2 regions of the Pseudoalteromonas sp. Xi13 genome follow, and region 1 is predicted to be linked to the other one. Evidence: predicted binding sites of a transcription regulator. Region 1 holds the regulator's gene; the other holds the start of a gene.
The links. The regulator ArgR, encoded in region 1, controls arginine synthesis, uptake and breakdown. The targets are predictions, from matches to a motif close to ANTGAATANNTATTCANT.

Region 1 (14,954 bases):
TGCTTCGTGGCTACTCGGCTTATTCTGGCGTTAGTTTAGTGGGTAATATTACAGGTGGTTCTACAGGTGGCGGTTCAACTACACCAGAAGCCGGTGGCGGCACGGTGAGCGATGTAACGGCTACAACAGGTAACTGGAAGCACTACACTTTAGATGTGCCAGCAGGAATGAGCACATTTACAGTCACCACCTCAGGTGGTACAGGTGATGCTGACTTATTTGTTAAGTTTGGCAGCCAACCTACTGCATCTAGCTACGACTGTCGTCCTTATAAAAACGGCAACGCAGAAACATGTACGTTTAGCAATCCGCAAGCGGGTACGTGGCATTTAAGCGTTAACGCTTACAGAACCTTTTCGGGTTTAACATTAAGTGGCCAATACCAGCCATAATTAAAAGGCCCTAAGTGCATGCACTTAGGGCTTTAATAATGCGATTATAGTTTTTCTAACACAGACTCTGCACGACTTACTGAAAACTCTTTGTCTTTTTCAACAAACAGCCCTGTTACTACATTATCGTCGACTATCATTGCATAGCGCGTAGAGCGTGTTCCACCAAAACTGCCGGTGTCTTTATCAAACCCTAACGCTTTAGTAAAACTGCCATCGCCATCTGCTAACATATCGATTTGTTGGGCATTTTGAGATTCTCCCCACGCTTTCATTACAAAAGCATCGTTAACCGATACACAGTAAATTGCCGCAATACCTTTCGCTTTAATTTTATCACTAAGGGTTATAAATTCAGGTAAATGCGCATTTGAACAGGTAGGCGTAAATGCACCCGGTACAGCAAAAAGCACAACCTTTTTACCATTAAAAAGCTCAGCGTTAGTATGAGTTTGCATGCCTTCGTCTGTTAGCTGCGTTAATGTAACTGCGGGTAACGTTTGACCTTGTTCAATCATGATAAATCCTTAAAGCATTTGATTAATGAGCCTACAGTATAACGCTAATTACCTTTGTGTTAGCAGGTATTTACAAGCCAAGGTTTACTTTTATGGTTTGCATTTGCTGTTGTAACTGGCTATGAATATCGTCAACAAGTAAGCTTGATTCGCTTACTTGGCCTTTCATACTTTGCATTGACTGGCTAAAGTTATCTAGCAAATTACTTTGCTGTTTAGCCAGCTCCATGGCCTCAAATGCCACTTTGTTGGCTTGCTGAGCGTTATCGGCCACGCCCTCTGAGTTTACTTTTAGCTCTTGCGCATTTTGTGTTTGCGACTGCGCGCCATCTGCTAAGGCCGCAATTTGTGTAGATACTGTGCCCGACTTTTCGCTCAGTAGTGTGAGCTGCTCATTAATATCGCTCAATGAGCCTTGAGTCTGACGGGCAAGCTGGCGTACTTCATCAGCTACAACAGCAAAGCCTCGGCCATGCTCGCCAGCACGTGCTGACTCAATTGCTGCATTTAACGCTAGTAGGTTTGTTTGATCGGCAATATTGCGGATCACTTCAATAATTTGCCCAACGCCTTCAACCCCAGCAAGCAGCTCTTGTAGGTTTTGCATACTTTGCTCAACCCGTGTTTGCGTGTCTGAACTGGCACTTAGCATGCTTTGTGCAAAGCCTAAACTTTGCTCCATTGCACTAAAAGTGTGTTGGGCGTTATCAGCCACTTGGGCATTAATATTATTTACCTGCTCGCCAATTTGTTGAATATCAGCAAGCAAATGTTGGTTTTGCTCCACTTGCCCATGACTTGTAGACGCTTTTTGACTAATAGTTTGTAAATGCTCACTCATTTGCTGCATAAAATCATTTACCACTTTTAGCATTTGGGCACGCTCTTGCGCCTCTTTGCGCTGTCGTTCAATTAATAAATTAAAGTAACTGGCTATTTCGCCAACCTCTGTTTTTGGGTTCTTACTTTCAATGTTTTTAAGCTCGTTACTTTCAATTAAAAAGGCAAACCCGTCTCTGAGTTGCCTTAATGGGTTGAGCACTTGGTTACGCTGCACAATATAAACCCCTGCGGCTAGCATCACCAAAGCGCCAATAGCAAAGCAAAATACCCAAAATACGTTTTCTTTAAGCGCCCCTTGTGCATGTTTTAGTTGCTGCTCTGCATTAATAACGGTTTTAGAGAGCAAGCTAATTTGCTCACGCAATTCATTGGTGCCGGCTTCACGTTGCTGGGCTTGCGCTAATGTACTGGCTAAATCACGGGGGTAGCGGTTAGGCCAGCTGGTAATTTCAGATTTTATTTCATCGGCCAAATCTTCAGCTTCTTCGTCAAAAAATAAAGCATCTTCGTCAACTTCGCTCATAACACCTAAATTAGGGAGTTGCTCTATTTTGGCTGCTAACCCATTTAAATTAGCAATACTTTGCTGCAAGCTTTGTTCAGTATTGTTGTCGTAACTTACGATTAGTTGATAAGTAAATAAGGCAAGGTTGGTCACCTCATTATAGTAATCTGCGCCCAGTGTGTAATAAGCTTGCGCATCGCTATTTTGATTAGGGGATTTTTTTGCATAACCAATCAATGACGAGGCTGAGCCGGCCATTTGGCGAATTGCATTATCAAGTAACGCCGTTTCGTTGCCCGACAATTTACCCAGCGCTCTGTACTTACCTTTAATATCGGTATCTAACGTGCTGAGCTGATCATTTAATTGCTCGGCAAGTACCGAAGGGAGTACTGCGAGTTGCTGTGTTTTTACTTGTTCAATTAGGGCTGATGATTGATTTAAGTATTGGCTATCACCTTGTTCTAGATAACTGCCTAGGTCACCGGCTAAATCCACTAAAATCGTGTTTTTTAATTTACTGTATGCGCTGTCTTGTTGCTCAAGCTTAAGTAAAGTTTGGCTTGCCCAAAATAGTGTGATGGCTAATAAAATACTTGCCAATGTTAACAGTATGGCTAACAGCCGAGTAAAAGATGATACGCGCATAAATAACAACCCCTATTGTTTAAGCGCGTAGACTATTAACTATTTATGACAATTTTATGTAACTCAGGGAAAACACGTATATTTGCCCCAAATATACGAGTAAAGGCTTAGCGAATACAGCGCCTTTATTAAACCAACCGACTTAAATTTATATGCTATTAAAGATAAGAAACGCGGGTTAATTACAAGGTGAGAGTTTCATCACGTAAGGTTCAAATTAAAATAGGCTTAATACAGCTATCACCATTACTAAAGCGCTGCGTATTAGCTAACGCCAGGCACAAAAAAACCGCGACCCGCGCGGTTTTTATTTTATTGTGTTAATTAAAGGCCAGCACGGTCTTTAATTACAGCAATTAACGGTGAGCCACCGTGGCCATTGCCTTCGGCCCATGCTATATCAGCGCCATCAGACAGTGCGCTTTTTGATAAGTTTTTAACTATGTACTCGCCCGAGTCAACAGCGTTACTAACTACAGCATGGCGAAGTAAATTATTACCATTACATTGAATAGCATCGTAAATATTGCGAATTTTTACACGTGAGCTTTTTAGTTTACTACGTAAACGGTTTTTATCATCAGCTGTGATATATTCACAAATAGATACTGCTAATTGATCATTGGCTTTAGCAGGCACAGTATACATTAACGAACCAGCAGCAACGGCTGTAATAACAATTAGCTTTGACAATTTAAACATGAAACACCCTTTATGGTACTTTTTACCTATGTTGATTGTCTAATATTGTACCAACCTGCTGTAAGTTTCGCAATAATGTTAATCTTTTTTATATAAAGTTACGAATTTATAACTATATTGATTCTTTTCATCGGGTTTATTTGCGTGTTCGTCGACGTTTTCCCACGTTGCTACCGCTTGGTAATCTGGAAACTGCGTATCCCCTTCAACCTCTAAATCTATAAAGGTTAAATATAAACGATCGGCACTTGGTAAAAACTGCTGATAAATATTACCACCGCCAATTATCATCACCTCTTCTTCGGCTTTAACCAGCTCTAGCGCAGCCTCTGGGGTGGTGACCGTCTCAATACCTTGAGCGCTATACTGGCTATTACGGGTAATAATTATGTTGCGACGCCCAGGTAAAGGGCGACCTATCGATTCAAATGTTTTACGCCCCATAACGACAGGTTTGCCTGTTGTTACCTTTTTAAAATGCTGTAGATCGGCGGGTAAATGCCACGGCATTTTATTATCAAGACCAATTACACGGTTGTTTGCCATTGCGGCGATCATTGAAATTATCACATCAAATACCTAGTACTTTATTCTTAAAAAATAAAAAAGGAGCTTATGCTCCTTTTTAAAATATGTTTTTTATTAACGCTCGTAGACCACTTCTACATCGTAGTCGTCTTCATCCCAGTCGTCCCAATCATCATCATCGCCTTTGGTTGCTTTTTGATGGTAGGTATCCCACTTGAACTCAACTTCTTCGTCTTCAATCTCAACGAACTTCTCTTTAGGCATGCTATCAAGTAATGCCATAATATCGTGAATTAATGGCTGAGTATTAAGCTTATTGACTGCTGAAATACGGTAAACGTTTTCTTCTTCACCTAGCTCTTGCGCAATTTGCTCACACAAAGCTTGCGCTTCATCTTCTGGTAATAAGTCTATTTTATTAAACACTAACCAGCGTGGCTTTTCAGCAAGCTTAGGGCTGTATTGGTGTAACTCGTTAATAATGGCAAATGCATTATCAACAGGGTTTGAACCATCAACAGGCATAACATCAATCACGTGTAACAATACACGACAACGCTCTAAATGCTTCAAAAAGCGAATACCTAGGCCAGCACCGTCTGAGGCACCTTCAATTAAGCCCGGAATATCGGCTATTACAAAGGATTTGTTAGCCTCTGGGCGCACAACCCCTAAATTAGGAATTAGCGTGGTAAACGGGTAATCAGCTACTTTTGGCTTTGCTGCCGATACACTGCGAATAAACGTTGATTTACCTGCATTTGGCAACCCTAATAAGCCTACATCGGCAAGTAGCATAAGCTCTAATTTAAGGTTACGAACTTCGCCTGGAGTACCTAACGTTTTTTGACGTGGAGCACGGTTAGTACTTGATTTAAAACGTGCATTCCCCAAGCCATGGAAACCACCTTTTGCAACCACAATTTTTTGACCATGCTGCGTTAAATCGCCTAACGCCTCTTGAGTGTCAACGTCGGTAATACGTGTACCAACAGGTACTTTTACTACCAAGTCTTCGCCCTTTTTACCTGTACAGTTACGGCTTTGACCATTCGTACCACGCTCTGCACGGTGAAAACGCTCAAACTGGTAATCAATTAGGGTATTTAAGTTTTCATCAGCTTGTAGATAAACACTACCACCGTCTCCACCGTCACCGCCGTCCGGGCCACCGTCTGGTACATATTTTTCTCGACGGAAAGACACGACACCGCTGCCGCCGTCACCAGCTTCTGCGCGAATTTCTACTTCATCTACAAACTTCATGATTACTCACTTTAGGGATTGGCTTTAATTTAACTATTATATACCCAAGCCAACGTAAATGCAGGCTTGGGTATATATTTGACGTTTCTGAAAACAAAAAACCCCGCAAAGGCGGGGTTTTTTACTACCTTACTGATTACTCAGCTACGATAGTTACGTATTTACGGTTTAAAGGACCTTTTTGTTCAAATTGAACTTTACCGTCTGCTTTTGCGAAGATAGTGTGGTCTTTACCGATACCTACGTTTGCGCCAGCGTGGAAACGAGTACCACGTTGACGAACAATGATGCTACCCGCTAGAACTGATTCGCCACCAAAACGCTTAACACCTAGGCGTTTGCTTTCTGAATCGCGACCGTTACGAGTACTACCAGCTGCTTTTTTATGTGCCATTTCTAAGTACCTCTAATTAAGCGCTAATGCCAGTGATTTTAACTTCAGTGAACCATTGACGATGGCCCATTTGCTTACGAGAATGCTTACGGCGTCTAAATTTAACAACCTTAATCTTCTCACCGCGACCATGTGAAACAACCTCAGCTGTTACTTTACCACCGTTTACGAACGGTACACCGATCTCGATTTTCTCACCATCAGCAACTAAAAGTACTGAATCAAATTCAACTGCTGCACCAGTTTCAACGTCTAATTTTTCAAGACGAATCGTTTGACCTTCAGTCACACGATGCTGTTTACCACCACTTTGGAAAACCGCGTACATAATTAACTCCGTCTGTGCGCCCTCAAATCGACGCAACTAAAATATTCTTCGATAGGGCGCGAAGTTTACGCTAATGCATAAAAACTAGCAAGCCTATTTTGTAATTAAAATGAATAAAAAGTAGCTGCATTGAGAGCAATTCAATATTTCCCCCATTTTATATTAAATTGCCCTGTTGCCAAGCGCTTTTTAGTGCAAAGACAAAATAAATTTACGTGTCGCTATGCCTACTCCAGAACCCATTGACTGCGCAATAAATAGTCGCGCTTTGAGTGTGAAATATACAATTAAATACCCTAATTAAGCGCTAATTAAGGTTTTTAACTCGGTTTTTTTAATGAATCGTCACAAAATATCGAGCTAGTGCTTTTTTTGTTGTACAATCGGCGCCGTTCACACATAAAAATTGGCTCGGAGATCAATGGATATAAAAGCTATCCAGGCGTTAATCGAAAGCGATATGAATGACGTCAATCAACTTATACACGCGCAAATGCGCTCAGATGTGGCGTTAGTCAATCAACTTGGTTTGTACATCGTTAACAGCGGCGGCAAACGCGTACGCCCGATGCTGGCAATATTGGCAGCAAGAGCTTTGGGTTACCAAGGTAAAGATCACATTACTTTGGCAACGATTGTTGAATTTATTCATACTGCAACACTATTACATGATGATGTTGTTGATGAATCTAACCTGCGCCGTGGTACACCAACTGCAAATGCCGAGTTTGGTAATGCTGCCAGCGTGCTGGTTGGGGATTTTATTTACACCCGCTCGTTTCAACTTATGGTGGGGCTGGGCAAAATGCAAATTATGCAAGTGCTTGCTGATGCCACCAACGTGATTGCTGAGGGCGAAGTATTGCAACTTATGAATTGCAACGACCCTAATACCACCGAAGCAAGTTACATGCAGGTTATTTACTCTAAAACGGCTAAATTATTTGAAGCCGCTACAGGGCTTGCGGCTATTATTACCGAGCAAGATAACAGTGTGTTAGATGCGCTTAATTTATATGGTATGCACTTAGGTACTGCTTTTCAGTTAGTTGATGACGTGCTTGATTACAACGCAGACGCTGACCAATTAGGTAAAAATATTGGTGATGATTTAGCAGAAGGTAAGCCAACCTTACCGCTAATATATGCGATGAAGCACGGCAGTGATCAGCAAAGAGCCCTTATTCGTGATGCCATTGAGCATTGCAATGGTATGGATAACCTTGAGGCTATTTTAACGGCACTTAAACAAACCAACGCACTTGAATTTACAATGCAAAAGGCGCAGCAAGAAGCAGACAAGGCCATTGCCTGTTTAGACTTTTTAGCAGAGTCGCAGTACAAGCAAGCGTTAATCAGCTTAGCGCGTATAGCTGTAGAGCGAGATCACTAACTTTGCAGCCTCCCTTAATTAGTATTTAAGGGCCATAATTTTCGAGCAATAAAAAAGCCTGCATAAGCAGGCTTTTTTGTGCATAACTTGGCTATTATGCCATGAAATCAACACCTTCTTTGATGTCTTTTTTCAGAGTTTCAAGCATGTCGTTTTTAGCTTTTTCTTCAAATGCGCTTAGCTCGCCGTAAGAAAGAATTTCTTCTACGCCGTTTGTGCCTAAACGTACTGGGTGAGCAAAGTACTCTGCATCGCCATTTTCAACAGCAACGTATGCGTAATCTACTACGTCTTCACCTTGTAGGCCTTTAACTAAAGACATACAAAAACGTGCTGCAGCAGCACCCATCGATAATGTAGCTGAACCACCGCCCGCTTTAGCATTTACTACTTCAGTACCTGCATTTTGGATACGTGGAGTAAGTGTAGCTACTTCTTCTTCAGTGAAGCTTACGCCTTCAACTTGAGAAAGTAGAGGCAGAATGGTTGTGCCAGAGTGGCCACCAATTACTGGTACTTTAACGGTTGCTACGTCTACGCCTTTAAGCTCAGCAACAAATGCTTCTGAACGAATTACGTCAAGCGTAGTGATACCAAATACGCGCTTAGCGTCGTAAGTACCTGCTTTTTTGAATACTTCAGCAACAATTGGCACAGTGCCGTTTACTGGGTTAGTGATAACACCCACTAACGCTTTAGGACAGCTAGCTACAATGCCTTCTGCTAATGTTTTGATGATACCTGCGTTTACGTTAAATAAATCCGCACGATCCATACCTGGTTTACGTGGCATACCCGCTGGGATAAGTACGATATCACACCCTTCAAGCGCTTTATTTAAATCGTCTGCGCCAAAACCTGCTACTTTAACATCTGTAGGGATGTGAGATAGGTCAACCGCAACACCTGGTACAACTGGTGCAACATCGTAAAGTGATAATTCAGAACCAGCTGGTAAGCCTGTTTTTAATAATAAAGACAACGCTTGACCGATACCGCCTGCAGCACCTAATACAGCAACTTTCATTGGAATTCTCCGTAATTTGAGGTAGGAAATATTTGTGGCTCTTAAGATAATGAAATTAGCGACTAAAAACAAATTTATCCTGCTTATTTCAGGTATATTTTCGACCATAGTTGTAAACTTTGTTGGTTTATCGCAGCAAACTGGCAAGTTAACTAAACAACTGCTGCATAATTATTCATTTTTGTGTAGAATTTGCATTATAAATAACAAAAATGAATAAAGACTATGCAACCACAAGACAAACAAGAAGCGCTGGTAAAAGCGTTTAAAGCACTTTTAAAAGAAGAGAACTTTGGCTCGCAAGGCGAAATAGTCGAAGCATTAAAAGAGCAAGGCTTTGACAATATAAGCCAAAGTAAGGTGTCGCGCATGCTTAGCAAGTTTGGCGCTGTGCGTACCCGTAATGCTAAACAAGAAATGGTTTATTGCCTACCCGCAGAAATGGGCGTACCGACTGCTAAAAGCCCACTACGCCAGCTTGTTATTGATATTATGCATAACGAAATGATGATTATTATAACCACCAGCCCAGGCGCTGCGCAGTTAATTGCCCGCTTATTAGACTCACTAGGCAAAGCGGATGGTGTATTGGGCACAATTGCCGGAGATGACACTATTTTTATTGCGCCAGCAAAAATATCTGAAATAGACATTACACTAGAGCGCGTACGTATTTTATTTGATACGGTTTAAAGCTGTTTTAAAAAACTAACTGACGGCGCAAAAAACGCTGAGCCCATATCGGCTTGAGTAAAATCAAGCCAGTGGTCGTAACACTCCCCTTTTCCTATGCGGCTGTTAAGTACCTTTTCAAACGCATTCCCCGATGCTGAGCATGTAATACTTAGCATGCCTTGCTCGTAAACATCGCCATACGGCATGCTTTGGTTAAGCAGTATAGCTTGGCCGCTCTCATCTTTTAGCTCACTTCTAGTCGCGTGGCTAGTATCTACCTTAGGCTCAATTAAAGTGTTATCTAAACGCGTGCGCCCCATAATATGCTCTTGCTCGCTTAGTGATAAATGCTGCCATACACTCAGGTCATGCTTATAACGCTGTACATGAATATAGCTGCCTTGGTGTTCAAAGCTGTCGGGGTTATTAACCAGTGCCGTGATTCGTTTTTGGCGTCCATGTGGGGTGTCGCCTGCATAAATAAAGCCGTTAAAGTCTCGCCCATCTAAAAACCTAAAATTGCGAATTTGTTCAACTAGCTCTACATCGGGCGAAAACAACTTTAATATTTGCAATGCAAAAAGGTGATTAACATCTTCTCTGTCTGAGCGGATTTGTATGAATAAATCACATGGCTGTACGCGCATAACAAAATCACTGTGATTTATATTAGGAAAGCTTTGCAGCTCGCTTGGGATATATTCAGGTAGTATATGCGGCCAATATTGCGCGCCTATAGCCACCATGCACGAAAGCATGGCTTCGGAGAACTGATCACTAAACTCTTCTTCAATTGCGCTTACGCGCTTAAGCTTTGCACGCAATGACTCGTCTTGACCATCAAATACATTAAAAAATAAATGCAAACCGTGTAAGTTTGCTTCAGCACAAATCCCAGATTGCGCTTGCGCCATTGTTATTCCTTAGCTTTATAAAACACAGCGAATAACACATTTGTTATGATTCGAAAAAATTCACCGTGTGAGGTTTTATTTTTATTATAACCTGCTCATTTATTTCAAATGACTGGCCATATTGTGCGGCAACTTCAATCTCTTGCTCTGCAATTACAACAGTGAAAACATAAGCCGAGCCTATAAACCGACGGCTTAAAATGCTCACACCTTGAGGGTTATCGGCCTGCGTATTTTGCGCAAGCTCAATATGGTGTGGACGAATATACACCTGCCCTTTTATTGCACTGTGCGTATGCTCATGCTGCGATTGCACGACACCAAAAGGCGTTGCGTATTCAGTTGCCGTTAACACTTCTGCGACTAAGTATATGCCCTGACCCAGAAACTCTGCAACCTCCTTTGTCTTTGGCACGGCAAAAAGCTGCTCTGGTGTACCTTGTTGGGCTATTTTTCCTTGGTGCATAATGGCTAGCGTGTCTGAAAACGCAAAGGCTTCTTCTTTTGAGTGGCTAACAAATACCGCAGAAACCTGCTGCGCTTTAATAATGCGCCTAATATCAGCAATTAACTCAAAACGTACTTGTGTATCTATGTTCGAAAAAGGCTCATCAAGAAGCAATAAACTAGGCTTATAAGCCAAAGCCCGCGCAATAGCCACGCGTTGCTGCTGGCCGCCCGAGAGCTGATGAGGGTAGCGTTTTGCACACCCTGTTAAATGCACTAGCTCTAGCATTTCCTCTACCCGTTGCTGTTTTTGAACTTTGCTTATTTTACCCAGCCCAAACGCAATATTATCGGCCACACTGAGGTGCGGAAACAAGGCATAATCTTGAAACATCATCCCTATATTACGATGCTCTGGTGATACAAATGTATGCTTATCGCTTACACATTTGCCATCTATAAATACGCTACCTTCATTTATTTCAATAAGGCCAGCAATTGCTTTTAAGGTGGTTGTTTTACCGCAGCCGCTGGCCCCGAGCAAACACACAATTTCGTCTTGACCCACCGTTAAATCTAAATTGTGTAGCACGTGCGTGCCACTGTAGTGATAACCCACACCTTGTAAATTTAAACGGCTCATTTAACTGCGTTGCTCCATAGAACGATTAATAAAATACAAGGGGATCAACCCAACCAAAACAATAAATAAAGCGGAAATAGAAGCAAGCTCAAGCTGCTCATCGCTCACATATTGAAATACATGTGTGGCTAAACTTTCAAAGTCAAAAGGCCTTAATAGTAATGCGGCTGGCAGCTCTTTCATACACTCAATAAATACAAGCAATGCAGCTGTTAAAAGACCTCTACGTAATAAAGGAAGGTGCACTAAGCGCAGTGTTTGCCCTTGGCTTTTACCCATAGATTGGCTAGCCATATCCAGTGATGGACTAATACGTACAAAGCTCGATTCTATAGCACCGTGCGCAATGGCATAAAAGCGCACTAAGTAAGCCAGTATAATAGTGACAATGCTGCCGGTTAGTAATAAACCTATATCTAGGTTGTAGCCCTCAAGGACTGTATTTATTGAGTTTTCTAATGCGCTAAGCGGTAATAACACAGCAATAGCCAGAACCGTACCTGGCAGTGCATAGCCGGTGCTCGCTAAACGACCAGGTATTAAAGAATAGCCTTGCTTTGCCACACGCTGATAAAAAACGATTAGTGTAGCGAGTACTATGCTGATTACGCTTACAGTAATAGCTACTTTTAAACTTTGCCACGCGTAACTAAAAAATGCCGTGTTCCAGGCTTTATCAAAGTAAGTTATTGCATAATTTAGCAATACCAACATAGGTATAATAAAAGCAATGAGTAAAATAACACTGCAAAATGACGTAGCCAGCCATGCATGTTTACCTTTAAGTTTATACAACGACTCGCTATTAACACCTGATTGACGCTCAAACACGGCTTGGTTACGCCGACTAAAGCGCTCCGCCATTAAAGCTAAAAACAGCAGTAACAGCATAACGCCCGATATTTTCGCTGCAGCCGTGAGTGAGTAATAACCAAACCATGTATCGTACACTGCGGTGGTTAAAGTGCTCACTGCAAAGTAACTTACCGTTGCATAGTCGGCCATGGTTTCCATGCTTATGAGCGCAAGGGCTGCCACAATTGAGCCACGAGAAAGCACTATACTTACCTTAAAAAAGCTTTGCCAAGGCGATAAACCCATTAATTGACTAGCTTGCACTAACTTAAATGACTGCTCTCGCAATGCGGTTTTAAAAATTAAAAATAAATACGGATACAGCACAAGTGCAATCATTACAATAGCGCCGAGCAAAGTGCGAATATCAAAAAACCAATAATCCGTTGGCGAGTGCCAATCAAACCAGTCTCTTAGGGCTATTTGCACAGGGCCAGCGTAATCTAGCAAATCGGTATACACATAAGCTATTAAATAGGTAGGCATTGCAAGGGGCAGCATAAGCGCCCATTCAAATTGCTTTTTTCCGGGGAAGGAGCAATACGCACTGAGCCAGCCAAGCGGTAGCGCAATTGCACAGCTAAGCAGGCACACGCCAAAAATAAGCAGTACGGTGTTAGTAATATAATCCCACAGCACGGTATCCCACAGATGAGAAAATACCTTTGAGTCGCCTTGTAAAGATTCATATATCAGAAAAAACAGCGGGGCCGACAATAAAAGCCCTGTCGACCAAGCAAAGAGCTGCCATTTAGACAGCTTAAATATAAAATTCATTAAAGGTCGAACTTCACCTCATCTATTAGCTTAAGGGCTAACGGACGATATTTACTGATCTCATCAAGTGCTAGGCCGTCTTCTTTAAAGCTTCCCCAAGAGGCCACTAAACTTGATAGCTCAACGCCTTGCTTAACCGGGTACTCCATATTTACTGAGGCATACATATTTTGTGCTTGGGTTTCGCTCATAAACTCAATAAGCTTAAGGGCATTATCAGGATTTTTTGCATATTTAGTAATGACAGCACCCGAAACATTTATGTGTGAGCCGCGATTTTGCTGATTAGGAAAATTAATATAAACAGACTCAGCCCACGCTTTTTGCTCGTCGTCTTGAAGCATTTTGCCAAGGTAGTAACTATTACCTAAAGCAAGATTACACAAACCTTCTTTTACCGCTTTTACCTGCGCGCGATCGTTCCCTTGTGGCTTACGTGCTAAATTAGCTTTAACACCTTCTAACCATGTTTTAGTTTTTTCCTCACCGTGATGAGCAATCATCGAAGCAACTAAGCCAAGGTTATAAGGATGCTTGCCAGAGCGTGTACAAATTTGTCCTTTGTACTGTGGGTTAGCCAAATCTTCGTAGGTGAGTTCAGGTAATGCACCTAGGCGCTCTTTTGATGAATACACATTGCGAACCCGCTTAGTTAATGCCACCCACTGCCCGTCGCTATCTCTATACGACGCAGGAATATTGTTTTTAATGCGATCACTTTTAATACTTTGCGTTAAATTTAGATCTTCTAGCTGAATAAGTGCACTAAAATTAGATGTTAATACTAAATCGGCTTTACTGTGTTTTCCTTCACGCTTAACACGCTCTATTAACCCTTTTTTTGCAAAAACCACATTCGTTTTAATGCCTGTTTGCTTAGTGAAGTCGGTTAAAATAGGTTGAATTAAAAACGGTTGACGAAAAGAGTAAATATTAACAACATCGCTCGCAAACGCAGGCGAAGCGCTAATAATACAAGTAAGTATAGCCAGTGCAGTTCTCATATCAATTTACCTAAATAGTAATTATTTACAGGGGATTTTATCGTGATAAGTGAAAATATACACTCTTTACATAAATGTAAATAAGTAATTAATGACCAAAAAGGAAATACCGCGTAAGACATCTCTTACAGAGGTGACAGCTAATGAGTAAAAAAACCTATAACAACCCAGTAAAACCAACATAAACCATTGTTTTTATTCGATTTATTATAAACGCTCATTTTTTATAAGTAAATCTATAGCCGTTTTAACCTATTTTAGTTGTACCAGCACGCTACAATTACTACATCAACCAAGCAGTGATGCTTATCGAGTAAAAGGAAATGGACTGCTTACTCGAACAACCAATGATTAGGTTACTACGGACAACACGGAAATTAGGACAGGCTCAGGATGAGTATCGCAATGGATTGTTGCACAAAGGAACGTATCAGGACGATACAGCAAGGATAACAACAGCGGATAGTTGTTTAACAGGATGTGATAGGAATTGAATGGACAGGCCCTTGAGGCAACACAATGGAATTGTAAATTAATGGACTGCACTAGGATGTGCCAAAAGGAATAGGTAATAGTTTTTACCACTACAGGATGTACAGGGATTTAAAGGAGATAGGCCCGGATAGCCTAAATTACATAGAACTAAAAAGTAATATCGTAATCACATGGATAAGTAAAAATTGGAGTTGATTAAGTTCAATTGCAGGATGCAAAATTAGAAGATTCCGCAAGCGCGCCTAGAGATAGAGCGCGCTTTTCTTTGCCTAAAATTAAGTTACTGTGGCCTGCCCTTATTTCGCTTACCAAGTAAGTACGCATCACGAAATTTTATAAAGTGCTGTTCAAGTTTTAAGGCGGCATCTTGCTCACCTGCGAGCGCTAACACCATAATGCCTACCTCAGCAGTGCCTAACTGGTATGCGTGAGGTGCAACGCGTAAACGGTAATCTGATAGTTTATCAGCGGTGATCGACAACACCGGTAGATTATCTAGGTACGGGCTTTTGCGGATCATTTTTTTAGCTTCGCGCCAGGTGCCATCTAAAAATATAAATAATGGCTTTTTGCCAGGTTCAATGTTTACTTCGTTGGTTG
Region 2 (14,954 bases), 1.2 Mb from region 1:
AATGGCGGTGTATTTAATGGCGTTTGCTTACGCGGTACCGCTTATTTATTTTAGTAAAGAAAAACGCATTTTAACGGCGCTTAAAAATTCGCTATTGGTTTTTTATCATAACCTGTTTGCATTGAGTGTTTTTGGCATTATTTGTGTGTTATTTATGGCGCTTTCTATGTTCTTATCGTTCTTACCGCTGTTGATTTTAATGCCAATTTGCTACATTAGTTTCTTTGTATCTTATCAGGCTATTTTTATGCCAGTTGTACCGCCAAGTGACGATAGTAATGTTAAACCACTTAGCAGTGAACAAAGCGGGCGCTTTGACGCTTAATGGATGATAAGTTAAAACAAAAGCTTAAAAACTATGTACTGTGGTTACTTGGGCGCCAAGAGTATTCGCGCCGCGAGTTAACCCTTAAGCTTCAGCAAAAAGAAGCCAGCGACGAGTTTATAGAAACCCTGCTTAATTGGTGCGAAGAGCACAATTTTATTAACGAGCAACGCTATTGCGAAGGGTTTGTCAGAAAACACATTTTTAAAGGCCATGGCTTAAAGCGCATTCAAAGCGAAGCCATAGGCAAAGGGATTGACCGTTCACTACTTGAAAGAGTGGTTGAAGAGCTTGAAATAGACTGGTTTGAGCTTGCGCAGGAAGCGTACAACAAAAAGTATTCAACTACACCGGCCAACCTCGAGTACAAAGATAAAGCTAAGCGCGTGCGCTACTTAATGTACCGAGGATTTAGCTACGAACAAATTGATTTTGCAATGCAAGCACAGTAAATACAGGTGAGATTTTCACATGCAGCACATGACTACGGCACAACTTAGGCAACAGTTTTTAGACTTTTTTGCCAGCAAACAGCACCAAATTGTCCAATCGGCTTCACTTATTCCGGGTAACGATGCCACGTTGTTATTTAACAATGCCGGCATGGTTCCTTTTAAGGATGTGTTTTTAGGCGCCGAAACTCGCCCTTACACGCGTGCTACAAGTGCACAGCGTTGTGTGCGTGCTGGTGGTAAACATAACGATTTAGAAAACGTAGGTTACACAGCGCGTCACCATACATTTTTTGAAATGCTAGGTAACTTTAGTTTTGGCGATTACTTTAAACAAGACGCTATTAAGTTTGCGTGGGAGTTTTTAACTGAGGTTGTTAAATTACCACAAGAAAAACTACTTGTTACTATTTATCACGACGATGAAGATGCATTTGGCTTTTGGCACAATGATATTGGCCTAAGCGAAGATCGTATTATTCGTATTGCTACCTCAGATAACTTTTGGTCAATGGGCGATACTGGCCCGTGTGGCCCGTGTTCTGAAATATTTTACGATCACGGTGAGCACATTTGGGGTGGTCCTCCGGGCTCGCCTGAAGAAGATGGCGACCGCTTTATCGAAATTTGGAACCTTGTATTTATGCAGTACAACCGTCAAAGCGACGGTACTATGGAGCCGCTGCCTAAACAATCTGTTGATACAGGTATGGGCCTTGAGCGTATAGCTGCCATTTTACAAGGCGTGCATTCAAACTACGAAATCGACTTATTCCAAGGCTTAATTGCAGCTGCGGCAAGTGTAACTAACGCACAAGATTTAAACGATAAATCGCTACGCGTAGTGGCGGATCATATTCGTTCGTGTGCGTTTTTAATTTCTGATGGTGTTATGCCATCAAACGAAGGCCGTGGTTATGTATTGCGTCGTATTATTCGTCGTGCAGTACGCCATGGTAACAAGCTTGGTGCACAAGGTGCGTTTTTCTATAAACTGGTTGCAGCGCTTATTGAACAAATGGGCCAGGCTTACCCAGAGCTTGCAAAGCAGCAAGAAATTATCGAAAAAGTACTGCGCATTGAAGAAGAACAATTTGGTAAAACCCTTGAGCGTGGCTTAGCTATTTTAGAAGAAAGCCTAAGCGAGCTTAAAGGCGATGTTATTCCTGGTGATTTAGTATTTAAATTATACGACACCTATGGTTTCCCCGCTGATTTAACGGCCGATGTAGCCCGTGAACGCCAAATGACAATAGACCATGCAGGCTTTGAAGAGTGCATGGCTGTACAGCGTAAAACAGCGCAGCAAGCTGGTAAATTTGGTGCCGATTATAACGAGCAATTAAAGTCAGAAAAACACACTGAGTTTAAAGGCTACGACAGCACACATCATAGCGCTACAGTAGTAGAAGTGTTTGCAAATGGTGAGTCGGTTTCTATTTTAGAAGACGGCCAACAAGGCATTGTGGTACTTAACCATACGCCATTTTATGCAGAATCTGGTGGTCAAACAGGCGATACCGGTACCATTACTGTTGCAGGTGGCGAGTTTACAGTGACTAACACTACTAAGCTGGGTAATGCGTTTGCGCACCACGGTAGCGTACAAGGGCGCATTGCGGTTAACGATAAAGTAGATGCAACTATTGATGATGCACGCCGTGAACGCATTAAGAAAAATCACACAGCTACGCATATTTTACACGAAGCACTGCGCCAATTATTAGGTGAACACGTAAGCCAAAAAGGCTCGCTGGTTGAGCCTGAGCGTTTACGTTTTGACTTCTCACACTTTGAAGCGGTTACTAAAGACGAACTACGTGAAATTGAGCGTGTAGTTAACGATGAAATTCGTCGTAACTTTGCCCTAAACACTGAGCTTATGGCGATTGATGACGCTAAAGCAAAAGGGGCAATGGCGCTGTTTGGCGAAAAGTACGACGATGAAGTACGCGTAGTAACCATTGGTGATTACTCAATTGAACTGTGTGGCGGTACGCACGTAGAGCGCGCGGGTGATATTGGCTTATTTAAAATTGTATCTGAAAGCGGTATTGCTGCAGGCGTGCGCCGTATTGAAGCAGTAACAGGCGCAGATGCAGTGGCGTATGTAAGCGAGCAAGAAAAACAGCTAAACGATGTAGCGGCGCTGGTAAAAGGTGATAGCGCATCGGTACTTGAAAAAGTAACTGCGCTTCTTGAAAAGTCTAAAGGCCTTGAAAAGCAAATTGCACAGCTTAACGATAAGCTAGCCAGTGCAGCGGGTGCGTCTTTACTTGATTCGATTGTTGAAATTAATGGCGTTAAGCTATTAGTGGCAAACGTTGAAGGAACTGAATCTAAAGCGCTTCGTGGTATGGTTGACGATCTTAAAAACAAGATTGGCTCAGGTGTTATTGCACTGGGTGTTGCCAGCGGCGAAAAAGTAAGCCTAATTGCCGGTGTAACGAAAGATTTAACCGGTAAAGTTAAAGCCGGTGAGCTTGTAAACCACATGGCAGGCCAAGTAGGCGGTAAAGGGGGCGGTCGCCCTGATATGGCACAAGCGGGTGGTTCACAGCCTGAAAACCTAAACGCCGCGCTTGAAAGCGTGACAGCCTGGGTAAGCGAGAAAGTTTAAGCTTACGTGGCACTTATTGTCCAAAAGTTTGGCGGCACTTCGGTTGGCTCTATTGAGCGAATAGAAGCGGTCGCCGACCTTGTTGTTAAAACTAAGCAACAAGGTCATCAAGTGGTTGTGGTTCTTTCGGCCATGTCGGGAGAAACCAACCGCTTAATTAACCTCGCCAAGCAAATAGATACTCGCCCGAGTAGCCGAGAATTAGACGTACTTATTAGCACTGGAGAACAGGTTTCTGTTTCGCTCCTTGCTATGGCTATTATAAAACGTGGCCATTCGGCTGTAAGCCTACTAGCCGATCAGGTTAATATTCAAACCGATAACATGTTTGGTAAAGCCCGTATTGAAGAGGTTGCTGCGACGCGTTTAAAGCATGAACTTGAGCATAATCGGGTTGCGATTATTGCCGGTTTTCAGGGGCGCGATGTAGAGGGCAATATTACAACCCTTGGACGTGGCGGCACCGATACCTCTGCGGTAGAAATAGCCGCGGCAATAAAAGCCGATGAATGTCAGATCTATACCGACGTTGATGGCGTATACACTACTGATCCTCGTGTAGAACCAAACGCACAGCGAATGCGCCATGTAACGTTTGCCGAAATGCTAGAGCTGGCAAGCTTAGGCGCAAAAGTATTGCATATTCGTGCTGTTGAGTCGGCTGGTAATCATAAAATGCCGCTAAGGGTGCTTTCGAGTTTTGAGCCCGATGAAGGAACGCTAATAAGTTTTGAGGAGAGCGATATGCCAACTAAGGTTGTGTCGGGGATTGCGTTTAATCGTGACGAATGCTTGATAAAGGTACATGGCGTACCATACTGTGTTCATTCTCTTACAAAAATTTTGAAACTTTTTGCAGAAAATGGCATCGAAATAGATATGATTAGTCAAGTTAATCATAACTTTGAAAAAATAGACTATGCTTTTACTGTGCATTCAAATGACTATTTGCAAGCACACGATTTACTAACTCAACAACAGGTAAATCTGCAGGCTGATAGCATTTCTAGTGATACAACAGTTGCAAAAGTGTCGGCTGTTGGCATAGGAATGAAGTCTCACAGTGGTGTAGCGCATCAATTTTTTGATGCATTGGCGCAAGAAGGCATACACATAGTTTTAGTATCGACGTCTGAAATCAAGGTATCGGTTTTAATTGACGAGAAGTATTTAGAACTAGCAGTAAGAGCGTTACACTCAGAATTTTTAACAGAAAATGGATAGTTTGGGAGTTTTTACTTACTTTTCAATCAATTTTTCATTAAAATGGTCAAGCGGAATCTTATAATTTATTGGAACATGGGAGCAAGAGAATGCTAATACTAACTCGTAGAGTAGGTGAAACCCTAATGATTGGTGACGAAGTAACTGTTACTGTATTAGGTGTTAAAGGAAATCAAGTTCGAATTGGTGTTAACGCACCTAAAGACGTTTCAGTGCATCGTGAAGAGATTTACATGCGTATACAAGCTGAAAAGTCTAACCCTAATCCGGGCAATGCTTAATCAACACGTATACTTAGCTGAGTAATGCACTTAGCTATACCAAAAGCCACTCATTGAGTGGCTTTTTTGTTTATAAAATCGCGCATTTCATCGGTTAATACACTGCTAGAAATATATTGCATACCTTTATTATGGTGCACTAAGTAGCCGTGGTTGGTTTTAATAATATGGGTTATTTCTGCCCACTTAAATGTATGGCTTTTATAGTGGTTTTCGGTGCTAATAGCGTCATCGGTAAACGAAAGAGTAACCGTTGAGCCCGAAGCACGACTAAACATTTGGCGCGTAACCCACCAAGGCCTGCGGTAATAAAAGGCAACGCATTCTAATACACCCAGCATTATTAAAAATGTACCTAGGTAATGATCGTCCATAGCGTAAATACTAATTAAACCTAAGCACACCAGTAATGCCAGCAAAAAATACTTTGGCTTGGCTGCTTTACTATAAGAGTGGGACTCGTCAAAGCATTCGTAGTAGTAGGGTTTATCGAGTGTGTAAGTGGTGCTCAGTGCCATAATTGCTAATAAGTAATAGTTTTCGCTATTTTAACAAGCTAGCGTAAAAATCACACCCGTTAATGTAGGCTATGCATTTTAAGAGTTAGAAGCCGCTTTTTATTAGCGCACAAAAAAACGGCTTATTAAAAGCCGTTTTTTACGTTACCAAACAGATTAACAGTTAGTTTCTTCTGCGTTAACGCCTTCTTTTACATTTTCACATGCATCTTCAACAGAGTTTTGCACGTCAGTTACTGCTTCATCAATACGCTCACCTGCTTCTTCTGCGTGGTTGTCTTCACAACCCATCATAAAGAAACCTGCAAATACGGCGATTAGTGCTGCTTTTAAAGTTGTTGAGTTCATAATGTAATTCCTTGTATATGTTGATTGTTTAGTGTTTTAAGTATGTTAGTAGCTACCTGGGCGATTTACCGCGCAGCGCACCTGAAACTAAAGAAATCACTAAAAGTACTAAAAAGATAAAGAATATAATTTTTGCTATACCAGCTGCGGCACCTGCGATACCACCAAAACCTAACACTGCAGCGATTAAAGCAATAACTAAAAATGTAATTGTCCAGCGTAACATTGTTTTCTCCTTGGTTATCAAATTCGTTCGAAAGTAATAATGCCAGTTGCGTGCCAGAGTTTAATTTTATTAATTTTCAATATGTTATGGTTTTTTGAGCGAAGATTGTAAATTTAGGATTGGTAAGTTTTACGTTTAACGATGTAACTTATTCACACTATTGTAAAGAGAGTAAAAAAATAAATATTTTTTGCGCGCTGTTTCACTAATCTTGGTAAGACCAATTTACATTTTAGCCCAAACTGATTTTTTACCTGCCGTTTAACTTACTATTTTTTATAGTTTTTAAGTTTTTTTGGGTTTAACCATATAACCTTTGCCTATAACGGTTATTTTTATCATCTATATCTAAGCTAATTTAACCCTATATTAGCTATGTTAACTATTGTGACTGTATGTTAGTTTAATTTTAATTGGTTTTACCAATTGACAGGTGGTGGACAAAGTTAAAAGTTTTGTTATCATTCGGTGAATAATTATTTAAATAAAGCGGTTTTTTATATCGCTATATAGTGCAGGGGGAGAAAAATGGATATAGGAGCTGTACTCACAACCGCAGGTAGCTTGATGCTTACGGGCATGGTGGGCGTGTTTGTATTTCTTTCAATATTGATTGGTGCTGTGTCACTCATGTCTAACTTGGTTGCTCGTTTTGACGAGGCTGAAGTTGCAATACCGGTTAAATCACCATCTTTAAAATCTCAAGGTGTGCCAAACGAGCACATCGCTGCTATTAGTGCTGCCATTGCTCAGTACAAATCAAATAATAAATAAGAGGCACACATGGCTAAATTAAAATTAACAGAACTTGTTTTACGCGATGCTCATCAGTCTTTACTTGCAACCCGTATGCGCTTAGATGACATGCTCCCTATTGCTAGCAAACTTGATGATGCCGGTTATTGGTCTATTGAGTCGTGGGGCGGCGCTACGTTTGACTCGTGTATTCGTTATTTAGGTGAAGATCCGTGGGAGCGTATTCGTGCCCTTAAAAAAGCAATGCCGAATACTAAACAGCAAATGCTATTACGTGGGCAAAATTTATTGGGTTACCGCCACTATGCCGATGACGTGGTAGAAAAGTTTGTTGAGCGTGCCCACAAAAATGGTGTAGATGTATTTCGTATTTTTGACGCCATGAACGATGTACGTAACTTAGAAACGGCAATTAAAGCGGCTGTAAAAGTAGGTGCCCACGCGCAAGGTACTATCTCTTATACTGTAAGCCCAGTGCATACCCTAGATATGTGGTTAACCCTTGCAAAACAGCTAGAGGATTTAGGTTGTCACTCTATTTGTATTAAAGATATGGCAGGCTTATTAAAACCATACGATGCAGAGCAACTTATTAAAGGGCTAAAAGAAACCGTTTCTATCCCTATTGCTATGCAGTGCCATGCAACCACAGGTTTAAGTACAGCTACGTATCAAAAAGCCATTGATGCAGGCATTGATATGCTTGATACCGCAATTTCTTCAATGAGTATGACTTACGGTCATTCAGCTACAGAAACCATTGTAGCAATTGTTGAAGGAACGCCCCGCGATACCGAATTAGATTTAAACCAGCTAGAAGAAATAGCGGCTTACTTTAGAGATGTACGTAAAAAGTACGCTGCCTTTGAGGGGAGCCTTAAAGGTGTTGATGGCCGTATTTTACTCGCGCAAGTGCCTGGTGGCATGTTAACCAACATGGAAAACCAACTTAAAGAGCAAGGCGCAGCAGATAAGCTAAATGAAGTATTACTTGAGATCCCACGCGTGCGTGAAGATTTAGGTTTTATTCCGCTAGTTACTCCAACATCGCAAATTGTAGGCACACAAGCAGTACTAAATGTGCTTACGGGTGAGCGTTATAAAACAATTACCAAAGAAACCGCCGGTGTTTTAAAAGGCGAGTATGGTTTAACACCTGCACCTATGAACAAAGAGCTGCAAGAGCGAGTGCTTGATGGCAGCGAGGTTATTACGTGTCGCCCTGCAGATAATATAGCTCCAGAGCTTGCATCGCTTGAAGCAGAGCTGCAAAAAGAAGCGCAAGAACAAGGTTTAACACTTGCTGATGAGCAAATAGATGACGTGCTTACCTATGCATTATTCCCACAGGTTGGCCTTAAATTTATTAAAAACCGTAACAACCCAGATGCCTTTGAAGCAGTGCCAAGTGCTGATGATGCAAACGCTAAGCCTGCATCAAAACCTGCAAGCAACAAAGGTGTTAGCGCTGAGCAATACAGCGTTAAAGTTGACGGTAAAGTTTACGATGTAGTGGTTGCGCAAGGTGGCGAGCTTAAAGAGGTAACGCTAAAAGATTCAGAGCACTTACCACAATCAGCATCTGTTGCATCAGGTGAAACACTGAATGCGCCACTGGCAGGTAATATTTTTAAAGTAAAAGTAAAAGCAGGCCAAGCCGTAAACGAAGGCGATGTGGTTGTTATTATGGAAGCGATGAAAATGGAAACCGAGGTTCGTGCAATGCACTCAGGTACTGTGGCTGAGGTCTTAGTGTCTGAAGGTGATGCTGTGACAACGGGCGATGCAATTATAGCGATGGCGTAGGAGTAGCTTTAATGGAAGGTCTTTTAAACCTTTGGCATGCTACCGGCATTGCTAACTTTACGTTTCCTGGCTTAATAATGATTGCGGTAGGGTGTTTGTTGTTGTTTTTAGCCATTGCTAAAAACTTTGAACCCCTATTACTGCTGCCGATTGGCTTTGGCGCAATACTGACTAATATTCCGGTTGCTGGGCTTTCTGACCCAGGTGGTTTGCTTTATTACGTGTACTACGTAGGTATTGATACGGGGATTTTCCCTTTATTAATTTTTATGGGAGTAGGGGCGCTGACTGATTTTAGTGCGCTTATTGCCAACCCGCGTATGTTATTACTGGGTGCAGCCGCGCAGTTTGGTATTTTTGCCACCTTGTTTGGGGCAATTTTATTAAACTATGTACCTGGCTTTGAATTTAGCTTACAAGATGCCTCAGCCATTGCCATTATTGGTGGTGCCGATGGCCCTACAGCTATATTTTTAGCATCTAAGCTTGCCCCTGATTTACTAGGTGCCATTGCGGTTGCTGCTTATTCTTACATGGCGTTAGTGCCAATTATTCAGCCGCCTATTATGCGCGCATTAACTACACCTGATGAGCGTGCTATTAAAATGCCAGAGCTGCGCAAAGTATCTAAAAAAGAGAAAATAGTATTTCCTTTAATGGTACTGAGCTTAACCGCTATGTTTTTACCAGCGGCTATTCCCTTAGTAGGTATGTTCTGTTTAGGTAATTTAATGCGTGAGTCTGGTGTTGTGGATAGGCTTAGTAACAGTGCCCAAAACGAAATTATTAATATAACCACGATATTTTTAGGTTTGGCAGTGGGCTCTAAACTAGCGGCTGATCAGTTTTTAACTGTAGAAACCATTGGTATTTTGGTGCTCGGTGCGCTGGCATTTGCTATTGGTACAGCGTCGGGTGTGTTTATGGCAAAAGGCCTTAACAAGCTTTCTAAAACACCTATTAACCCTTTAATTGGTGCTGCGGGTGTATCGGCAGTACCGATGGCGGCGCGTGTAGTTAATAAAGTTGGGCTTGAGAATAATCCACATAACTTTTTACTTATGCATGCTATGGGGCCAAACGTAGCTGGAGTGCTAGGAAGTGCCGTAGCCGCAGGTATATTACTGGCGCTTGTTGGCTAGTATTTAGGATTTAATCCAACCGATTAGCGCAGTTTACTGCGCTTTTTTTATGCCTATAAAACTGCACGTATTAAAGTTTGTTTGCAGACGTGTTTTTGTTTACAGTGAGGGCTATGCACACTAATAAGGATAGTCATCATGCTTCACACCCCTTTGGCAAAATATTTACCTCATGTTAGTAGACTCGTTTTTGGCTGTATGGGCCTAGGCGGCGGTTGGAATAAAGACGCCATTACTAAGGCTCACTTAAAGCAAACTCACGAGTGTATTGATGCAGCCATAGCTGGCGGCATTAACTTTTTTGATCACGCCGATATTTATACCTTTGGCAAAGCCGAGCAGGTATTTGGCCAAGCACTAGCTGAGCGACCAGAGCTGCGCGAGCACATGTATATTCAATCTAAATGCGGTATACGCTTTGAAGATGATAAAGGCCCTAAGCGTTACGACTTTTCGGCCAAGTGGATTGAAGAGTCAGTTGAAGGTTCACTTAAACGTTTAAACACCGATTACCTTGATGTGCTTATGCTTCATCGCCCTGATCCGTTAATGGAAGTAGAAGAAATTGCACAAGTATTTAGCTGTCTTCAAGAAAGCGGCAAAGTACGTAATTTTGCCGTATCGAACATGCAGCAGCACCAAATGAACTTTTTACAACACGCCCTAGATATGCCAATTGTTGCTAACCAAATTGAAGCAAGTTTACAAAAACACCAATTTGTTGATGAAGGTGTTTATGCAGGTAATGCAGATGGAAAAGATCTGAACTTTACACCGGGCAGTGTAGAGTATTGCCGCCACTTTGATATTCAAATACAAAGCTGGGGGAGTTTATGCCAAGGGCTATACACAGGGGGCGATTTCACAAATGCATCGCAAGCCGATATAAATACCAGCATACTCGTAAATAAGCTTGCTGCACTTTACGATACAACGCCTGAGGCAATTGTTTTAGCTTGGTTATTACGCCACCCTGCATTAATACAGCCAATTATTGGCACAACGAACGTTGAGCGTATTGTAGCGTCATGCGGTGCGCTAAATGTTACGTTAAGTCGCGAACATTGGTATGCATTGTATGTAAGCGCCAAAGGCCATGAATTACCATAATTAAGGTTTAGGAATGAATATATTTGTTATTTTAATTTGCTTGTTTGTCGCTCTAGCGGTGCTGATACCTTTGCTTGAAAAGTACCAAGGTAAAATGGGGTTGGATGGCGCAACCAAATACAGCAAATATATTTGGCCGCTGGTTATGGTTTCTTTAGTCGTACAGCTAATTTATGTATTAATGAATTAGGGCGTGTTGAACTTTGATGGTTGAATTTGCAGCAGTGTGTTTGGTTTTTAGGCAAGGCAGAGCCTATGAAGTGTGGTTATTCCCCATAAATAGGCGATAACGCAGCATAAATGCCAAACATGCGCTGCCCTTCGGGTTCTGCCTAGGGGCGATAAACTCTTTGTTACTCGGTTTTTACTTAGCCCACTAGGTTACAAACCTCGCGCCGCGATTTAATCGCCCCTAGATTGAACAAATTTCAATCCGCAAAGGTCAACACGCCCTAATAAATTAATAAAAACACAAAAAAGCCTTTGCAGGTTAACCCTGCAAAGGCTTTTTTAGTATCTATAACTTATACGTTACTTAAATGCTAGCTGTAGTTCGCGATTGCGTTCAAGCTGTGCAATAAAGTTTTCGGCAATAGGTTTAAACTTAGCAAGTTCAGAGCGTGGTAATGGCTCAGACTTAGGTAACTTAACGGTTTTAGGATTACGGTGTACACCATTTACTAAAAATTCGTAGTGTAGGTGCGCGCCTGTTACACGGCCGGTAGAACCCACGGTACCAATTTTGTCACCTTGTTTAACCTTTTGGCCTGTTTTAACAAGCTTTTTGTTAAGGTGTAAGTACTTAGTTACGTACTGTGTGCCATGGCTTATAAATACGTAGTTACCATTGTACTTACTGTAACCTGCTTTAATTACTTTACCGTTACCCGAGGCTACAACCGGAGTGCCTGTACGTGCTGCGTAATCAATACCACGGTGCGCTCTTACTTGCCCTGTTACCGGGTGTAAGCGACGTGGGTTAAAGCTCGAGCTAATATATTTAAAGTTTACCGGCGCACGTAAAAATGCTTTTTTCATGCTGCGCCCTTCAGGCGTATAAAAACTGCCGTCGGTATGGCGAATAGCCGCATAACGCTGGCCCTGGTTTATAAATTCTGCCGCAATAATTTTACCAGTGCCAATAAACTCGCCATCAACATAATGCGACTCGTAAATTAGCCCAAACTGATCGCCCTTACGAATATCGTTGGCAAAATCCACATCCCAACCAAATATATCAGCAAAGTTCATTATTTGGCGCTCGCTTAAGCCTGCAGCAATTGCTGAGGTCCAAAAGCTGCTAGAAATTTCGCCACCGGCTGTTTTGCTCAGTGTTTCAATTTCTTTGCTATCTATTGATGTGTCGTAATTACCTTCGTCATTTAAGGTAACAAACAAAGTATCTGTTTTTGAAATAACATAACGAAGTTGAGCTAAATCACCGTTTTCTGCTGTTGCAAAACTAAGTATTTCACCTGGGTGAATTTTAGTTAGTTTGCGTGTTTCAGCATTGGTGTTAATTAGCTTGTGAAGCGTTTGCGCTGAAAAGCCAGCACGCTTGAAGATAATTGCTAAGTTATCGCCGTTTTTAACTTGGTGATCGACTAAGTCGTATTCTGGCAGCTTTTCTGCTGCTTCTGGCGAATTTAATTCAGTTAATTTTTCGTTGTCTTCAACTTTAACTTGTAACTCGTAACGCTTACCAATTTCTAGTGCATTTGCACTATTGTCTTTGGATGCAGTCGCTTTTTCTGAAGGAAGAAAGGCTAAGCCAACAATAGCAGAAACCAAACCTAGAATAAGCAATTTGTGTTTTTTGGGAAGCGTGTTAACCACGTGAACCATAACGTGCCTTTTCTGCTGTCGTGAAAATAAAATATATATTAATGCAGGATATACGTAATAAGGTACGAATACTAGTAAATAAAGCTAAAAGCCCCGCAAATGTTAGTAAAATGACAATTTATAGTTGTTTAAGTTTATCGATTTAAACTGTTTCTAAAGTGCGCTAAAATCGGCGTTTAAACACCATTTCTAATTGCCTAACACAGTGAGACTAAGCTTATTGAGTTTAGTTGCATTATTCGCATAAAAAATTGTTTTAATTAGGTAGAAATTTGTTATGTTAGCAACATAAGTGCTTTTGGTTTAAATCTGTTTTAAACCCTTATGTAGCAAGTCATCTAGTTGCCCCTTCGTTGGCAGAATTTTGGAGTAATACACAGTGGATTTACAAACCGCTCTAGCAGAGATAAAACGCGGTGCAGAAGAGATATTAATTGAAGACGAATTAGTTGAAAAACTAAAGTCGGGCAAAAAGTTAAAAATTAAAGCCGGTTTCGATCCTACCGCGCCAGACTTACATTTAGGTCACACTGTACTAATTAATAAAATGAAAACCTTTCAAGATTTAGGTCATGAGGTTATTTTCTTAATTGGTGACTTTACCGGCATGATTGGCGATCCAACAGGCAAAAATGTAACACGTAAACCACTGACCCGTGAAGATGTACTTGCCAATGCTGAGACTTATAAAGAGCAGGTTTTTAAGATTCTAGACCCAGCTAAAACCACCGTAGCCTTTAACTCTTCGTGGATGGAAAACCTCGGTGCCGCAGGTATGATCAAACTTGCAGCTAATCAAACTGTAGCGCGTATGCTAGAGCGTGACGACTTTAAAAAGCGTTACGGCAGCGGCCAACCCATTGCAATTCACGAATTTTTATACCCACTCGTACAAGGTTGGGATTCGGTTGCACTTGAGTCAGACGTAGAGCTTGGTGGTACTGATCAGCGCTTTAACCTTTTAATGGGTCGCGAGCTTCAAAAAGTAGAAGGTCAAAAGCCTCAAACAGTATTAATGATGCCATTGCTTGAAGGTACTGACGGCGTTCAAAAAATGTCTAAGTCGCTTGGTAATTACATTGGTATTACTGATGCGCCAAACGATATGTTTGGTAAAGTAATGTCGATTAGCGACGTACTTATGTGGCGCTACTACGACTTACTAAGTAGCTTATCAATCGAAGAAATTGCAGCGCAAAAACAACGCGTAGAGCAGGGCACTAACCCGCGTGATATTAAGATTGAGCTGGCGAAAGAGTTAATTGCACGTTTTCACAATGAAGAAGCTGCGCAAGCAGCACACGATGACTTTATCAAACGTTTTCAGAAAAAAGCGCTACCTGATGAAATCCCTGAGCTGACAATTACGATTGCAGAAGAAGTTATTTTAATTGCTAACTTACTTAAAGAAGCTAATTTAGTAGCCAGTACTTCTGAAGCAATGCGCATGATTAAGCAAGGTGCAGTAAAACTTAACGGTGAAGATAAAATCACTGATACAAAACTTGAAGTAGCAAAAGGCACGACCGCTATTTACCAAGTAGGTAAACGTAAGTTTGCCAACATTACTGTAGCGTAAGCGCAGTTAAAACTAAAAAACCAGCTTAGGCTGGTTTTTTTGTGCGCGTATTTTGGCTGCTAAAAAACCACTAAATCAGCTTTAATATCTCAATACTGATAATAACTAACAGCCAAAATGCACGCGCTTGGTTTAATCTATTTATGATCACAGGCACGTCTTCGGCTTTTGGGAGTCGCTCGGTTCCAATTCGCATTTTATTAAAACGCTTACCAAAATAAACCGCAGGGCCGCCTAGCTGTACGCCAATAGAGGCGGAGAACACACTTAAAATCCACCCTGTATTTGTTTGGTAAAAGTGTCTGCCATAGTGCTTTATGTAATGCATACTTTGTTTACTGGCTTTGCTTGCGGCAATGGTTAATGCAAGTAAGCGTACGGGGATAAATTCGATTATAAACAAAAGTATTTTAAGCGGTTTTAAAAAGTGGCTATTAGGTGAAATATCGGTGCGCCAAGCATGCTGCATTAAAGTCAGTAGCCGATACGCTAAAGCGGCAATTGGCCCAAGTAATAAAAATATAAATATAACGGTAAAGTAATTACGGGCAGTTCGTAAAATTAAGCTTTCAATTAAGGCTTTAATAATACCTGGCGCTGAGAGCTTATTGACCTCTCGGGCAAGCAGTGGCTTTACGAGTTCACGCGCGGTAGATTTTTGGTTTTGTTTTACTAACTTTGCAACACGCAGGGCTTTTTTTTCAATCGCTTTGCTTTCTAGG

Region 2: EJ103_RS03120 (OadG family transporter subunit) is a predicted target of ArgR. The motif match lies at 6,462-6,479, and genes of this name have one in related genera.

What each region holds. Positions count from the first base shown of each region.
Region 1 is NZ_CP034439.1:3,160,657-3,175,610, forward strand. Features, by position in the region: gene EJ103_RS14205 (S8 family peptidase) at 1-392, shown strand, start outside; gene EJ103_RS14210 (peroxiredoxin) at 437-910, opposite strand; gene EJ103_RS14215 (methyl-accepting chemotaxis protein) at 981-2,906, opposite strand; gene EJ103_RS14220 (DUF3718 domain-containing protein) at 3,231-3,608, opposite strand; gene folA (type 3 dihydrofolate reductase) at 3,687-4,178, opposite strand; gene cgtA (Obg family GTPase CgtA) at 4,251-5,402, opposite strand; gene rpmA (50S ribosomal protein L27) at 5,539-5,796, opposite strand; gene rplU (50S ribosomal protein L21) at 5,813-6,124, opposite strand; gene ispB (octaprenyl diphosphate synthase) at 6,546-7,517, shown strand; gene mdh (malate dehydrogenase) at 7,612-8,544, opposite strand; gene argR (transcriptional regulator ArgR) at 8,770-9,237, shown strand; gene EJ103_RS14265 (Dyp-type peroxidase) at 9,234-10,133, opposite strand; gene EJ103_RS14270 (ABC transporter ATP-binding protein) at 10,177-11,223, opposite strand; gene EJ103_RS14275 (iron ABC transporter permease) at 11,224-12,855, opposite strand; gene EJ103_RS14280 (extracellular solute-binding protein) at 12,855-13,859, opposite strand; gene EJ103_RS14285 (tRNA-uridine aminocarboxypropyltransferase) at 14,635-14,954, opposite strand, start outside.
Region 2 is NZ_CP034439.1:690,432-705,385, forward strand. Features, by position in the region: gene EJ103_RS03080 (BPSS1780 family membrane protein) at 1-325, shown strand, start outside; gene EJ103_RS03085 (regulatory protein RecX) at 325-777, shown strand; gene alaS (alanine--tRNA ligase) at 797-3,397, shown strand; gene EJ103_RS03095 (aspartate kinase) at 3,404-4,621, shown strand; gene csrA (carbon storage regulator CsrA) at 4,711-4,902, shown strand; gene EJ103_RS03105 (YcxB family protein) at 4,953-5,420, opposite strand; gene EJ103_RS03110 (hypothetical protein) at 5,577-5,768, opposite strand; gene EJ103_RS03115 (DUF1328 family protein) at 5,821-5,994, opposite strand; gene EJ103_RS03120 (OadG family transporter subunit) at 6,523-6,768, shown strand; gene oadA (sodium-extruding oxaloacetate decarboxylase subunit alpha) at 6,778-8,556, shown strand; gene EJ103_RS03130 (sodium ion-translocating decarboxylase subunit beta) at 8,568-9,698, shown strand; gene EJ103_RS03135 (aldo/keto reductase) at 9,837-10,808, shown strand; gene EJ103_RS20125 (hypothetical protein) at 10,822-10,998, shown strand; gene EJ103_RS03140 (peptidoglycan DD-metalloendopeptidase family protein) at 11,340-12,653, opposite strand; gene tyrS (tyrosine--tRNA ligase) at 13,033-14,232, shown strand; gene ampE (regulatory signaling modulator protein AmpE) at 14,303-14,954, opposite strand, start outside.